Megalodesulfovibrio gigas DSM 1382 = ATCC 19364: one gene and its partner. The protein of the gene in region 2 interacts with the protein of the main gene of each other region in a pairwise test. Links are inferred from orthologs where the notes say so. Each region holds a gene or a part of one and is shown on either strand. Other genes may lie near its edges. The genes, in order: rpe and eno.

Region 1 (4,728 bases), 690 kb from region 2 along the record:
GCGGCCTTGGCTTCGGCCAGGAGCAGCTTGGCGTCCTCCACCAGATCGGCTTCAAAGAGGGACGTGCCCACGGGATGCCCCTGGGCCACGATGAAGGTGTTGGCAATGCCGCCGCCGACGATGAGCCCATCCACCTTCTGCAGCAGGTTCTTGAGCAACAGCAGCTTGGTGGAGACCTTGGCCCCGCCCACGATGGCCAGCAGGGGACGCTGGGGCGCGCCCAGGGCCTTGGTCAGGGCGGTCAGTTCCGCGGCCAGCAGCAGCCCGGCGCAGGCCACGGGGGCGAACTGGCCCACGGCATGGGTGGAGGCCTCGGCGCGGTGGGCCGTGCCGAAGGCGTCCATGACGAAGATGTCGCACAGGGCAGCGTACTTCTTGCCCAGTTCGGGATCGTTCTTCTTCTCGCCCTTGTTCATGCGCACGTTTTCCAGCAGCACCAGCTCGCCGGGCGCGGCCTCAACGCCTTCCAGCTCGCGCACCAGACGCACCTTGCCGCCCAGTTTCGCGTTGAGCCAGTCGGCCACGGGCTTCATGGAGTTCTTTTCGTCGAACTCGCCTTCCGTGGGCCGGCCCAGATGGCTCATGGCGATGACCCGGGCGCCCTTGTCCAGGGCGAGCTGGATGGTGGGCAGGGACGCCGTGAGGCGGGTGGCGTCGGTGATGACGCCATCCTTCAGGGGGACGTTGAAATCCTCGCGGATGAGAACCCGCTTGCCGGCAAGGTCCAGATCGGCCATGTGCAGCACGTGCATGATCGCATCTCCTGGAATGGATAGGGAATCTTGATGGAGGGCCACCTGGGGCGAGCCTACAGCATTTCCCGGGCAAGCGCCACAATCCGCTCCACGGTGATGCCGAATTCCGGGAACAGCTTGTCGGCCGGGGCGGAAAGGCCGTAGCGGTCCATGCCGATGACGGCGCCATCGCTGCCGACATACTTGTGCCACAGGCCGGTGGCGCCTGCTTCCACGGCCAGACGCCTGGTCACGGCCGGAGGCAGGACGGCGTCCTTGTAGCTCCGGGGCTGGGCATCGAAGAGTTCCAGGCAGGGCATGGAGACCACGCGCACGCGCACGCCCTCGTCTGCCAACTGACGCGCTGCACGCACGGCCAGCATCACTTCGCTGCCCGTGGCCATGAGCAGCACCTGGGGGTCCCCGCCGTCAGCGGCGTCCAGCAGCACGTAGCCGCCCTTGTCCAGGTTGGCCAGGGCCGCGCCCTCACGCACCAGGGGGGCGAGGTTCTGGCGGGTGAGGCACAGGGCGGAGGGGGCGGATTCCTGGGCGAGCGCCCAGGTCCAGGCGGCGGCGGTTTCCGCGGCGTCTGCCGGCCGCCACACGGCCAGGTTGGGGATGAGCCTGAGGGAGCTGACATGCTCCACGGGCTGGTGGGTGGGGCCGTCCTCGCCCACGCCGATGGAGTCGTGCGTCAGCACGTAGATCACGCGCAGGCCCATGAGGGCGCTCATGCGCATGGCGTTGCGCATGTAGTCGGAAAACACCAGGAACGTACCGCCAAAGGGCAGGACGCCGCCGTGCAGGGCCAGACCGTTCATGATGGCGGCCATGGCGAATTCGCGCACGCCGTAATTCACGCTGGTGCCGGTGGGTGCATCCGGGCGGAAGTGCACCGCGCCTTTCCAGTGGGTGCAGTTGGATTCGGCCAGGTCGGCGGAGCCGCCCACCAGCTCGGGCAGGTGCGGGGCCAGGGCATCCAGGCACATCTGGGAGCTTTTGCGGGAGGCCACGGGTTTTTCCAGCAGATTCATTTCCCGCACCAGACTGGCGGCCAGCTCCTGGAAATCGGCCGGCAGCCCGCCGTGCATGCGACGGGAAAGCGCCGCGGCGAGTTCGGGATGGGCCGTGGTGTAGGCTTCGAACAGCTCGTTCCAGGCATCCTCATGCCCGCGGCCGTCGGGGCGGGCATCCATGGCGGCGTAGATTTCCTCGGGCACGCAGAAGGGCGGGTGCGGCCAGCCCAGTTCGGCCCGGGTGCGGGCGATTTCGTCGTCACCCAGGGGCGCGCCGTGGCACTTTTCGCTGCCGCACAGGGTGGGGGAGCCGTAGCCGATGATGGTCTTGCAGCAGATGAGGGAAGGCTTGTCGGTGACGGCCTTGGCTGCGGCGATGGCGGCATCCACGGCGTCCGGATCATGGCCGTCCACATCGGCGATGACGTGCCAGCCGTAGGCGGCAAACCGGGCCGGGGTGTTGTCGCTGAACCAGGGAGTTACGGCGCCGTCGATGGAGATGCCGTTGTCGTCGTACAGGGCGATGAGCTTGCCCAGCTTGAGGGAGCCGGCCAGGGAACAGGCCTCGTGAGAGAGGCCTTCCATCATGCAGCCGTCGCCCATAACCACGTAGGTGAAGTGGTCAATAAGCTTAAATTCCGGGGTGTTGAACTGGGCGGCGAGCATGGTTTCCGCCAGGGCCATGCCCACGGCATTGGCGATGCCCTGGCCCAGGGGGCCGGTGGTGGTTTCCACGCCGGGGGTGTGTCTGTATTCGGGATGCCCGGCGGTGCGGGAGCCGAGCTGACGGAATTGTTTGATATCCTCAATGGACAGGTCATAGCCTGTCAGGTGCAGCATGCTGTACAGCAGCATGCTGGCGTGGCCGTTGGAGAGTACGAAGCGGTCGCGATTCCACCAGCCGGGATTGAGAGGATTGTGGCGCAGGTGTCTGGTCCAGAGGGCGACGGTGAAGTCGGCCATGCCCATGGGCGCGCCGGGATGGCCGGAGCGTGCCTGCTGCACGGCGTCGATGCTCAGGAAGCGCACGGCATTGGCCATCTCGCGCATGGTGGACATGATCGATTCTCCTTGCTGCTGTGAGGGTGGGGAGTTCTGTTCCTATCCCGATTGGAAGCGGTTGCCAATGCTCAGCGCCAGGGGGAATCCAGATGAACCATCCATTCCCCTGGCATCGCCGCTCTCAGGATGTATCAACAACCCCACTTCCAAAGACGTTTTGTTCTCATGGCAACATACTATCAAGTCTTGGAAGGGGAGGGACGAAGGGGAGAACCTTTTTCAACAGGCGGCCCCTCTCGCACAGATTATTTTCCAGAGTCATGTGCGCTAGACGCCCATGGCCCGCACAAAGGTCTGGTGGCGTTCGTAATACGGCGGGAATCCGAAGAACGCCGAGCCGGACACCAGCACATCCGCCCCGGCGGCGATGAGCGCGCCGGCGTTGTCCGGCGTCACGCCGCCATCCACCTGCACCCGGGGCCAGCAGCCCTGCCGGCGGCACATGACCCGCAGTTCATAGAGCTTGCGGTAGGTGAAATCCAGGAACTGCTGCCCGCCGAAGCCGGGGTTCACGCTCATCAGCAGCACCATGTCGCACTGGGGCAGCACGTATTCCAGCACCTGCAGGGGCGTGTGCGGGTTGAGGGACACGGCGGCCTGCTTGCCTGTGGCCTTGATCTGGGCCAGGACGCGTTCCAGGTGCGTGCAGGCCTCGGCATGCACGCCGATGAGGTCTGCCCCGGCGGCGGCGAAGTCCTCCACATACCGCTCAGGCTCCACGATCATCAGGTGGACGTCGAAAAACAGGGACGAGCCTTTGCGGCAGGCCTTGATGAGGGGCGGTCCCAGGGTGATGTTGGGCACAAAGCGGCCGTCCATGACGTCCCAGTGGACCCAGGAGAGGCCGGCGGCTTCGAGCGCCTCCAGCTCCTCGCGCAGGCGACCGAAATCGCAGGATAACAGGGACGGAGACAACAGGGGCGGATGCAGGGGGGATGCAGGGGTCATTCGTCCTCCAGCAGACGGCGGATGGCACGCAGTTCGGCGGTGATTTCCAACAGCAGATCGCGGTGCGGATCCGTCTGGTGGAGGCCGGGAGGCGACGTCAGCTCGGTACTGCCCGGCTGGGCCGGGAACTGCGCCTCCAGGGCCTGGCGCGCGCCCTGGATGGTGCGTTTCTCGTCATACAACAACCGCTTGATCTCCTTGAGCAACACCAGATGCGCCGGGGTGTACAGCCGTTGGCCGCCCTCGGTGCGCACGGGGGTAAGCCGGGGGAACTCGGTTTCCCAGTACCGGAGCACCGAGGAGTTCACGTCCAGCAGGCGGGCCACTTCGCCGATCTTGTACAGCTGCTCGTCGGTCACCGGCCATGCTCCATGGCGACCTTCATGACGGCGTCAGGAACGGGTCGCCTCCTGTTGCAAGACTGCGCCCAGGCGTTCCATTTCCTTGTCCACATCCTTGTCCTTCAGGGTCTTGGCGGGATGTCGGAACGTGAATCGCAGGGTCCAGTTGCGGGGCCCGTCGTTGCCGGCGGGCAGGTAGCGGTCCACCAGGACCACGTCTTCCAGGATGGACGATCCCGCGCCCCGGGCTGCGTCCAGCAGTTGCTGCACGGCCAGGCCGGCCGGCGCGGCAATGGTGATGTCCCGCTTGGACGCCGGAAACACCGGCAGGGCCTGGAAGGCCGGCAGCACGCCGGCCGCCAGCCGGGCCAGCACATCCAGCTCCAGTTCAGCCAGCCAGACATCCTGCCGGGCGTGATATTCCTTGGCGATCTCTGGCTGCACCCGACCCAGCGCGCCCACGTACTCGCCCTGCACCGTCACGGCCACCGCCGGGGACAGATAGGGGTGATCGTCCTGCCGGGCAAAGCCGGCAGCCGGCAGGCCCAGCGTCTCCAGCAGATGTTCCGTCAGTCCTTTGAGGTCCTGATAGTCGGCCACGTCGCGGGAGTAGGGCCAGCAGTCGGG
Region 2 (8,438 bases):
CGGCCCTGGCCTGCAGCGTGGCGCCCTCCTTTGACGGCATCCTGCGGCAGGCCTGCGCCTCGTTCCTGGGTGTTGCCGTGCGCTTTGTGCACCAGGAGGTGCCCATTCCCCTGGAAAACCGCTACGAGCGACCCTCGGAAGTGGGGGCAGACCGGCTCATGGCTGCCTGGGCTGTCTGCCGGCTGCTGCCGGCGGCCTCGCATTTGGTGGTGGACTTCGGCACCGCCACCACCCTTGACTGCGTGCGCGGAAGCGCCTATCTGGGCGGACTCATTTGCCCGGGCGTGCTCTCGTCGGCGCGCGCCCTCTCATCCCAGACGGCCAAGTTGCCGCAGATTGATCTGGATCTGAAAAGCGAGGTCGTCGCGCCGGGCCGATCCACCAAAGAATCCCTCTCGCAAGGGCTGGTCTTCGGCTTTGCATCCATGATAGATGGACTTGTGGACAAGCTGACGCCCGTGGTGCAGGGCGGGCTTCCGGACGCGCCCCTGGTGGTGGCTGCCGGCGGCCTGGCTGCCGCCATTGCCCCGCATGCCGCGCGCATCGCGCATGTGCGGCCCGCGCTCATCCTGGAAGGCATGGCCCTGCTGGCGCTGGACGTCTGCTGATCCCCCGTTTGCCTATTGCTTTTTCCATCACCAATGAACCTGCCAGACAAACAGTTTGAGGCAAGGAGAATACGAGCATGAGCACCATCGTCGCCGTATGGGGCCGGGAAATCCTGGACTCCCGTGGCAACCCCACCGTGGAAGTGGAAGTGACCCTGGAGACGGGTGAAGTGGGTCGGGCGGCTGTGCCCTCCGGCGCCTCCACCGGCACCCGCGAGGCCCTGGAACTGCGCGATGGCGACGCCGCCCGCTACCAGGGCAAGGGCGTCACCAAGGCCGTGGACCACGTGAACGGCGAGATCGCCGAAGCCGTGGTGGGCGTGGACGCCCTGCGGCAGAGCGCCCTGGACAACCTGCTCATCGAGCTGGACGGCACCGAAGGCAAAACCCGCCTGGGCGCCAACGCCATCCTGGGCGTGTCCATGGCCGCAGCCCGCGCCGCCTCCGAATTCGTGGGCCTGCCCCTGTACCAGTACCTGGGCGGCGTGAACGCCAAAATCCTGCCCGTGCCCCTGATGAACATCCTGAACGGCGGCATGCATGCCCCCAACACCCTGGACATCCAGGAATTCATGATCATGCCCCTGGGTGCGGACACCTTTGCCGACGCCCTGCGCATGGGTGCGGAAACCTTCCACACCCTCAAGAAGATCCTTGCCAAAGACAAGCACATCACCTCCGTGGGCGATGAAGGCGGCTTTGCTCCCAATCTGGCCAGCCACCGCGAAGCCTTCCAGTACATCATGAAGGCCATCGAGGAAGCCGGCTACGTGCCCGGCGTGGATATCGCCCTGGCCATCGACGCCGCAGCCAGCGAATTCTATCGCGAGGGCAAGTACATCCTCGCCGGCGAGGGCAAGACCCTCTCCAGCAAGGACATGGTGGACTACCTGGGCCAGTTCGTCAGCGAATTCCCCCTGGTGTCCATTGAAGACGGCCTGGCTGAAGGCGACTGGGACGGCTGGAGCCACCTGACCATGGAGCTGGGCGACGTCATCCAGCTGGTGGGCGACGATATCTTCGTCACCAATCCCTCCATCCTTGCCCGTGGCATCCAGACCGGTGTGGCCAACTCCATCCTCATCAAGCTGAACCAGATCGGCACCGTCACCGAAACGCTGGACACCATCGAGATGGCCAAGCAGGCGGCCTACACCACGGTGATTTCCCACCGCTCCGGCGAAACCGAAGACAGCTTCATCGCCGACCTGGCCGTGGCCGTGAACGCCGGGCAGATCAAGACCGGCTCGCTGTGCCGCTCCGATCGTGTCGCCAAGTACAACCAGTTGCTGCGCATCGAAGAAGAACTGGAAGACGACGCCATCTACTTTGGTCCCACCATGGCCGACCACTTCTGCGCCGTGGATGAAGACGGGATGGACGCCCAGGACGAAACCGACTAGAACGACCGCGAACGCGGGATGTGCGAGGGGGAACCGGGTGCCGCGCCCCCCTCGCGCTCCCCTTTCCGGAACGGTTGCCCGGGGATGCCCCCGGCAGCTGTCCCCGGGGAGGGGGTTCGGGGGAACCCTTTCTCCGGAATGGGGTTCCCCCGATCTTTTTCTGCCCTTTTCAAAGGTGATCCTCATGCTTCTCATCGACGGCAAAGCCACGGCCCAGGCCATCCGCACCGAGCTCAAGGAAGAAATCCGCGCCATCGGCGCTGCGGCCTCCCGGCCGCCGCAACTGACGGTGATTCTGGTGGGGGACGATCCCGCCTCGGCCGTGTACGTGCGCAACAAGGAGCGCGCCTGCGCCGAAGTGGGCATTGATTCCAAAACCGTCCGCCTGTCCGCCGATACCGATGCCGTCACCCTGGATCGTCTGATTGCCGACCTGAACGCCGATGCCGGCGTGGACGGCATCCTGCTGCAGCTGCCCCTGCCCCGCGGTCTGGATTCCCAGGCTTGCCTGGCCTGCATCGCCCCGGACAAGGACGTGGACGGCTTCCATCCCACCAACATGGGCAATCTGGCCCTGGGACACGCCGGCTTCCAGCCCTGCACCCCGGCCGGGGTGATGGAACTGCTGCGGCGGTACGATCTTTCGCCCAGCGGCAAGCATGCCGTGGTGGTGGGCCGCTCCAACATCGTGGGCCGGCCGCTCTCCCTCATGCTCGGCCAGTCCGGCCCCTTTGCCAACGCCACGGTCACGGTGTGCCACTCCCGCACCAGGGATCTGCCGGCTGTGACGCGTCAGGCGGATTTCCTCTTTGCCGCCATCGGCAGGCCTCGGTTCATCACCGCGGACATGGTCAGGGAAGGCGCAGTGGTCATCGATGTGGGCATCAACCGCACCGAGACCGGCCTGTGCGGGGACTGCGACTTCGACGGCCTGAAGGACAAGGTCGCCGCCATGACCCCCGTGCCCGGCGGCGTGGGACCCATGACCATCGCCATGCTGCTGCGCAACGCCGTGACGGCCTGGAAGGCCCATCTCGGCCTGGGCGCGCGGGCCGATCATGCTCGATTCTGATGTTCGACTCTGATCGCGGCACGGCCCGGGCAGCCCGGTTCTGCGCCTGCGGTCAGGATGCCGGTGGATATGGCCCCGCAGGTCATCCTTAAACGGCTGCGCACTGCCAGCGCCCTGGGTGTGGCCTGTCTGACCCTGGGCACGGCCAGCGCCGCGGCCCCAGATCTTCCCGAGCCCTCTTGTGAGCAAAAAATTCCGCGCCGACCAGCTCGCCCATGAGCGGGGCCTGGCCGAGAGCCGCGAACAGGCCAAACGGCTGATCATGGCTGGCCAGGTGCTGCTGGAAACGGCCCACGGCCCCGAGCCCGTAGTCAAGCCCGGCCAGCCCCTGCCCCTGGATGCGCTGCTCTCCCTGAAAACGCCGCAGCGTTTCGTCTCCCGCGGGGGCGAAAAACTGCTCACGGCAATCGAGGCGTTTGCGCTCGATTTTGCAGGGAAAGTCTGCCTGGATGCCGGCGCGTCCACGGGCGGGTTCACGGATTGCATGCTCCAGCACGGCGCGGCGCGCGTCTATGCCGCGGACGTGGGCCACGGCCAGTTGCACGAAAAACTCACCGCCGATTCCCGGGTGGTCAACCTGGAACGCATCAACCTGCGCCACGCGCCGCCCAACCTGCTGCCCGAGCAGGTGGACTGCATCAGCGTGGATGTGTCCTTCATCTCCCTCGTCCACATCCTGCCGGCCTGCCTGCAATTCCTGAAGACCCGCGGAGAGCTGGTGGCCCTGGTCAAGCCGCAGTTCGAGCTGGGCCCGGGCCGCACGGTCAAGGGCGTGGTCAGACGCGAGGAAGACCGCCAGGAAGCGGTGGACACGGTGGCAGCCTTTGTCACTGCCCAGCTGGGCCTGACCCTGGTGGGCGTGGTGCCTTCGAAGATCCTCGGCCCCAAGGGCAATCAGGAATACGTCAGCTATTTCACGCGATAGATTGCCGGCCGGCATATTCTGCCGGGGTTTGCATGGAATGCTTTGTGCAAGGACGTGTTGGGATGGTGTTGCAGGCCCCCCGGACGTTCCGCCGCCGCATGTCGTGCGACCGAACGCAGCACCTGGCAGGCCTGCAGCAGCGGCGCATCGCAGTACGCACCACAAGCGGGCTGCATGCGACAGTTGAACACGTCATATAACTGGCGGAAACTCTTGACGCTGCCTGCAACTTGACACGTGAACGTTGCAGAGTCGATGCGGGCGAGTCTTTATGGAGGCAGGGCATGTCTGTCCGAACTGTTGAACTGATCGAACTGCATTGCGTGGACCACTGCAACAATAATTGCCGTTGGTGCAACAGCCATTCGCCGTTTGCTCCGGATAGAACCTATGACGCCGAGGAATACTACCCCTGGCTGGACGCCCTGGTGCGCAATCGCATCGGGTTTTCGATGCTGTCCATCTCGGGGGGGGAACCGTTCCTGCATCCCCGGATCTTCGAGTTCTGCCAGAAGCTGCGGCAGCGCTACGCCAAGCGGTTGATGCTCTCCACCAACCTCTTTTGGCTGTCGGAGTTTGATATTGAGTTCCACCGGCCATTGTTCGGCCTGCTGCATACGCTGCGCGTGACCGTGTTTCCGAACATGGTGCGCGGCCTGGGCGGGCTGGAGCGCGTGCAGAAGCTGCTGGAGCGTCTCAAGGCGACCTCGCCGCATGTGTATGTGGATGTTCGCCTTGCCGAGGAACATTTCTGCCGGCTGGAGTTCACGGCCGAACCGCTCGACGTGAATCAGCATTGTCCGTGTGCCGAGAGTGTCAACCTGCTGGTGGACGGGCGGCTGGCCCGTTGCGCCCCCGGGGCGTATGCGCACTTCAGTCCCCACGCCATCCAGGAGTTTCGCGACTCCACGGACATGTTCTACGACCTCCGCCAGCCCGACGCCGACTTCTGGCACTGGAAGTACAAGTGGCCGATGGATGCCTGCAGCCACTGCACCCACTTCCGGCAGGAGCGGTCCCAGTGGAAGGTGGAGTCTGGCACACGCCGTCGCCGCGAGCTGGAGGCGCGTTACAATCTGAATCTGGGCGCGCAGCTGGAGCAGGACGAACCGACTCCGGGCATCCTGCGCAGGCAGAACGAGGCGCTGATTGTCGCCACGCCGCCCGAAGTGCGCGCCAAGCTCCCCGCCGCCTGCCTGCATGGCAATGTCTATTACATGCCCAGACGGCAGGGACTCCACGCCCGCGAATAACCCGGCAATACGCATGGGAATCTGAACAGACAATGCGTGCGCCCGGCGTCTGCGCCGGGTTGCAAAAGGAGAGGTTGCATGACCGTGAAGGAACTTGTGCTCAAGAATCGCAGTTGCCGCCGCTTCCGGCAGGATGCGCCTGTGTCCATGGCCCAGCTGGAAGCGCTGGTGGACATCGCCCGCCTTGGCCCGTCGGCCGGCAACAAGCAGCCCCTCAAGTACATCGTCAGCAACGATCCGGTCACCAACGCCACCATCTTCGCGCGGCTGGCCTGGGCCGGCTATCTGGCCGACTGGCCCGGTCCGGTGGAAGGCGAGCGGCCGGCGGCGTATATCGTCGTCCTGCTGGATACCACCATCGATGAAAAAACCGACTGCGATCACGGGCTGGCCACCCAGAGCATCATGCTTGCCGCGGTGGAGCAGGGGTTGGCCGGCTGCATCATCGCCTCCGTGGGCCGGGAACCGTTGCGGGCCGAACTGGGCATCCCCGAGCACCTGAAGATCCTGCTGGTGCTGGCCCTGGGGCAGCCGGTGGAGGAATGCGTCATCGAGCCCCTGGGGCCGGACGGCAACATCCGCTACTGGCGCGACGAGCAGGCCGTGCACCACGTGCCCAAGCGCGCCCTGGCCGATGTGCTGGTGGCCCGCCACGGAGGGTAGGGCGGTCTGTGTCTGAAAAGAATGCTCGGGGGAAACTCTAGAGCATTTTTCTTTTGAAAAAGGACGTTGCGAGAGGGGAAACCTTATTCAAAAGGCTTCCCCTCTCGTCATGTCGTTTGTTTCGAAGACGGGTTGCGCGACTACTGTGACGTCCCCGAAATACGACGATGTTTCCATCATCCTATTTCGGGGAGGACGCAACACTACTGCCTGCTCCAGTGCCCCGGCGACCAGCTGCCGTCCGGGCGGCGGTGGGCCGGCACCCACGTCCAGCCCGGGCGCGGCGGCCCCACGTATGACCAGTAGCCTTCGGGATTGTCCGGCCCGGCAGGCACCCAGACGTAATGGTCCGGCGGACCGTCGGGGCGTGCCGGCATGAAGCCCGCCCCCACGTACCCGGGGCCGGACTCCACATAACAGGACGACAGGGACAGCGCCAGCACGGTCAGCGCGGCGCAGCACGCCAACAGCACAACTCGACGGGTGACACGTCTGCGGACGGGTGCGAGCATGGGGCCTCCGGGTCGGTCAGTGCATGGTGTCTGTGGAGCAGGAGATGGTGGGCATGGGCGCCTGGTTGAGCTTGTTCACAAACTCCTGCACCGGCGCGGAGCGTTTCCATTCCTCGTACAGTTCCATCCATTTGGCAAAGTCGAGCATGCCCTGATCCAACTGCTCTTCATGATGCTGCGTCCAGACATGGAACAACTGCATTTCTATCTGAAAGGCATTGGTGTCCATGACCTCCATCACTTTTCCTGTCGGAAACATGACGCCATCGTAATGGGAAATCATGTGCTGGCAGACCATGTTCACGGATTTTTCGTACGTGATGGTTTCGTTATTGAGCAGGTTCACCAGCTCCATGTGTTCCGGATACAGCTCCTGCATTTTTGCAATGGCGGCGTCCGGGATGCGGATGAACAGAGCGTCTTCTTCTTCCGTGATGAAATAGAAGCGAATCCAACTTTCGAACTTCATGACGCCGGAGAGCTTTTGCACGGCGTCGGCCTGATCATACTGCATTGCGTGGCTCCTTGCGCAGGGCGGCCCTGCTGGGTGATGAGGCAATGATGGACACTGTTGCGCCGGACGTCAACTCCGGACTGCGGGTTAGTCCTTGGCGGCCAGGCTGCGCAGCCGGGCCAGCACATGATCCGGGCCGATGACGTCTTCCATGGCCGGCAGGTCCATGTTCAGGGTCTTCAGCAGGGCCTCGTGGGGCTTGAGCAGGGCATATGTTTTTGATTTATTGAAGGAACTCTGCTTGTTGGTCCGGTACAGGATGTTCAGATCCTTCAGCTCGTCCACGTCGTTCCATTCCGGCATCTGCAGCAGTTCACGCCGGGCCGCCTGAAGATCGGCCACCGTGGCCTTGCAGACGCCGTTGGTGCCCCAGTGCTTGTTGGCGAACACGGCTGGCGTGTAGGCCTCCTTGGAAAAGCCGATGGCGTAGTAGCCACCATCCATGGACGGGCCGATGATGGCATCCACCCGGTGCAGCACCTCGAAGGCGCCGCCGATGACCTTGGCCGGATAGTCCGGCACGTCGCTGCCCAGGAGCACGGCCCGCTGCGCGCCCTGGGCAAAGGCGGTTTCGAAGGCGTGGGCCATGCGCTGTCCCAGATCGCCCGGCGGTTGCAGGCGGATGTCCAGATCCTGCCCGAGCCAGTGCCGGGCCTGGGCCAGGGCTTCGGGTTCGGAAAGGTCGGCGGGATCGAGCCAGAGCTGCAGCGCCGCCGGCACGGTGGCCATGGCCTCCAGCAGGTCTTCCACAAAGGCGGTGTGCAGGGCCAGGGTCAGGGCCTGGGCGGCGGCGGGGTCCATGTGGTCGGCCAGGCCTGCGGCCAGGCGCGTTTTCACTGCGCCGGCACGGGGCAGCCTGGCGAACAGGAGCAGGGTGTTGTCTTGGTGTGTCATGATTTGTCCTGAAAAGCGCGGTACCAGTGGGTGAGGGCCTGCGGGGGCACGCCGCAGGCGTGGAGCAGGCGTAAGCCATTGTTGCGCAGCCCGGCCCAGAGCAGGCCGTCGGCCCGGTAGCGCCGGGCCGACGTGGCCACCCGCTGTGGCAGGATGACCAGCTGTTCGCCACGGCGGTGCAGGGTGCGCATGATGTCCACATCCTCCATGAGCGGTATGGCCGGGTAGCCGCCCATGGCATGGAAGGTTTCTGTCCGAAAGAACTGGGCCTGATCCCCGTACGGCGTGCCGGTGAGGCGATTACGCAGGGAGGCCAGCCGGGCCATGCACTCCAGGAGCAGCCCGCCTTCCGCATACCCCAGGGAGAAGGCCCCGGCCTGGGCGGGTTTTCCGCCGCGGGGCGGGAAGAGCGCCTGCCAGATCAGGATGAGGCCCGCGGGGGGGAGACGGGTATCCGCATGGAGAAACACCAGGATGTGGCCGCGGGCCTGGGCGGCGCCGGCATTCATCTGGTTGGCCCGGCCGCGCGGGGCGCGCAAGGGGTGGACCCGCACTGCGGCTTCTGGCGCCAGGTGCTCGGGAGCCAGGGCGGCC

Evidence for each region.
Region 1: the proteins of eno (region 2) and rpe interact in binary tests that used the Escherichia coli proteins (3 or more experiments, as listed by UniProt). The link is inferred for Megalodesulfovibrio gigas DSM 1382 = ATCC 19364 from one-to-one orthologs.

The regions. Positions count from the first base shown.
Region 1 is NC_022444.1:1,457,735-1,462,462, forward strand. Bases 1,921-4,728 are described here. They hold rpe (ribulose-phosphate 3-epimerase), read right to left. Parts: upstream 3,761-4,728; coding sequence 3,080-3,760; downstream 1,921-3,079. Other genes in these bases: tkt (transketolase), read right to left, coding at 1,921-2,809; DGI_RS06385 (MerR family transcriptional regulator), read right to left, coding at 3,757-4,119; pheT (phenylalanine--tRNA ligase subunit beta), read right to left, coding at 4,153-4,728. In the rest of the region: DGI_RS06370 (phosphoglycerate kinase), read right to left, coding at 1-752; more of tkt, read right to left, coding at 809-1,920. UniProt on the Escherichia coli protein: Catalyzes the reversible epimerization of D-ribulose 5-phosphate to D-xylulose 5-phosphate.
Region 2 is NC_022444.1:762,868-771,305, reverse strand. Bases 9-2,848 are described here. They hold eno (phosphopyruvate hydratase), read left to right. Parts: upstream 9-685; coding sequence 686-2,011; downstream 2,012-2,848. Other genes in these bases: folD (bifunctional methylenetetrahydrofolate dehydrogenase/methenyltetrahydrofolate cyclohydrolase FolD), read left to right, coding at 2,196-2,848; DGI_RS03390 (type III pantothenate kinase), read left to right, coding at 9-608. In the rest of the region: more of DGI_RS03390, read left to right, coding at 1-8; more of folD, read left to right, coding at 2,849-3,083; DGI_RS03375 (TlyA family RNA methyltransferase), read left to right, coding at 3,265-4,008; DGI_RS03370 (radical SAM protein), read left to right, coding at 4,293-5,261; DGI_RS03365 (nitroreductase family protein), read left to right, coding at 5,340-5,924; DGI_RS03360 (hypothetical protein), read right to left, coding at 6,128-6,436; DGI_RS03355 (hypothetical protein), read right to left, coding at 6,453-6,950; DGI_RS03350 (TIGR04282 family arsenosugar biosynthesis glycosyltransferase), read right to left, coding at 7,038-7,844; DGI_RS03345 (TIGR04283 family arsenosugar biosynthesis glycosyltransferase), read right to left, coding at 7,841-8,438. UniProt on the Escherichia coli protein: Catalyzes the reversible conversion of 2-phosphoglycerate (2-PG) into phosphoenolpyruvate (PEP). It is essential for the degradation of carbohydrates via glycolysis.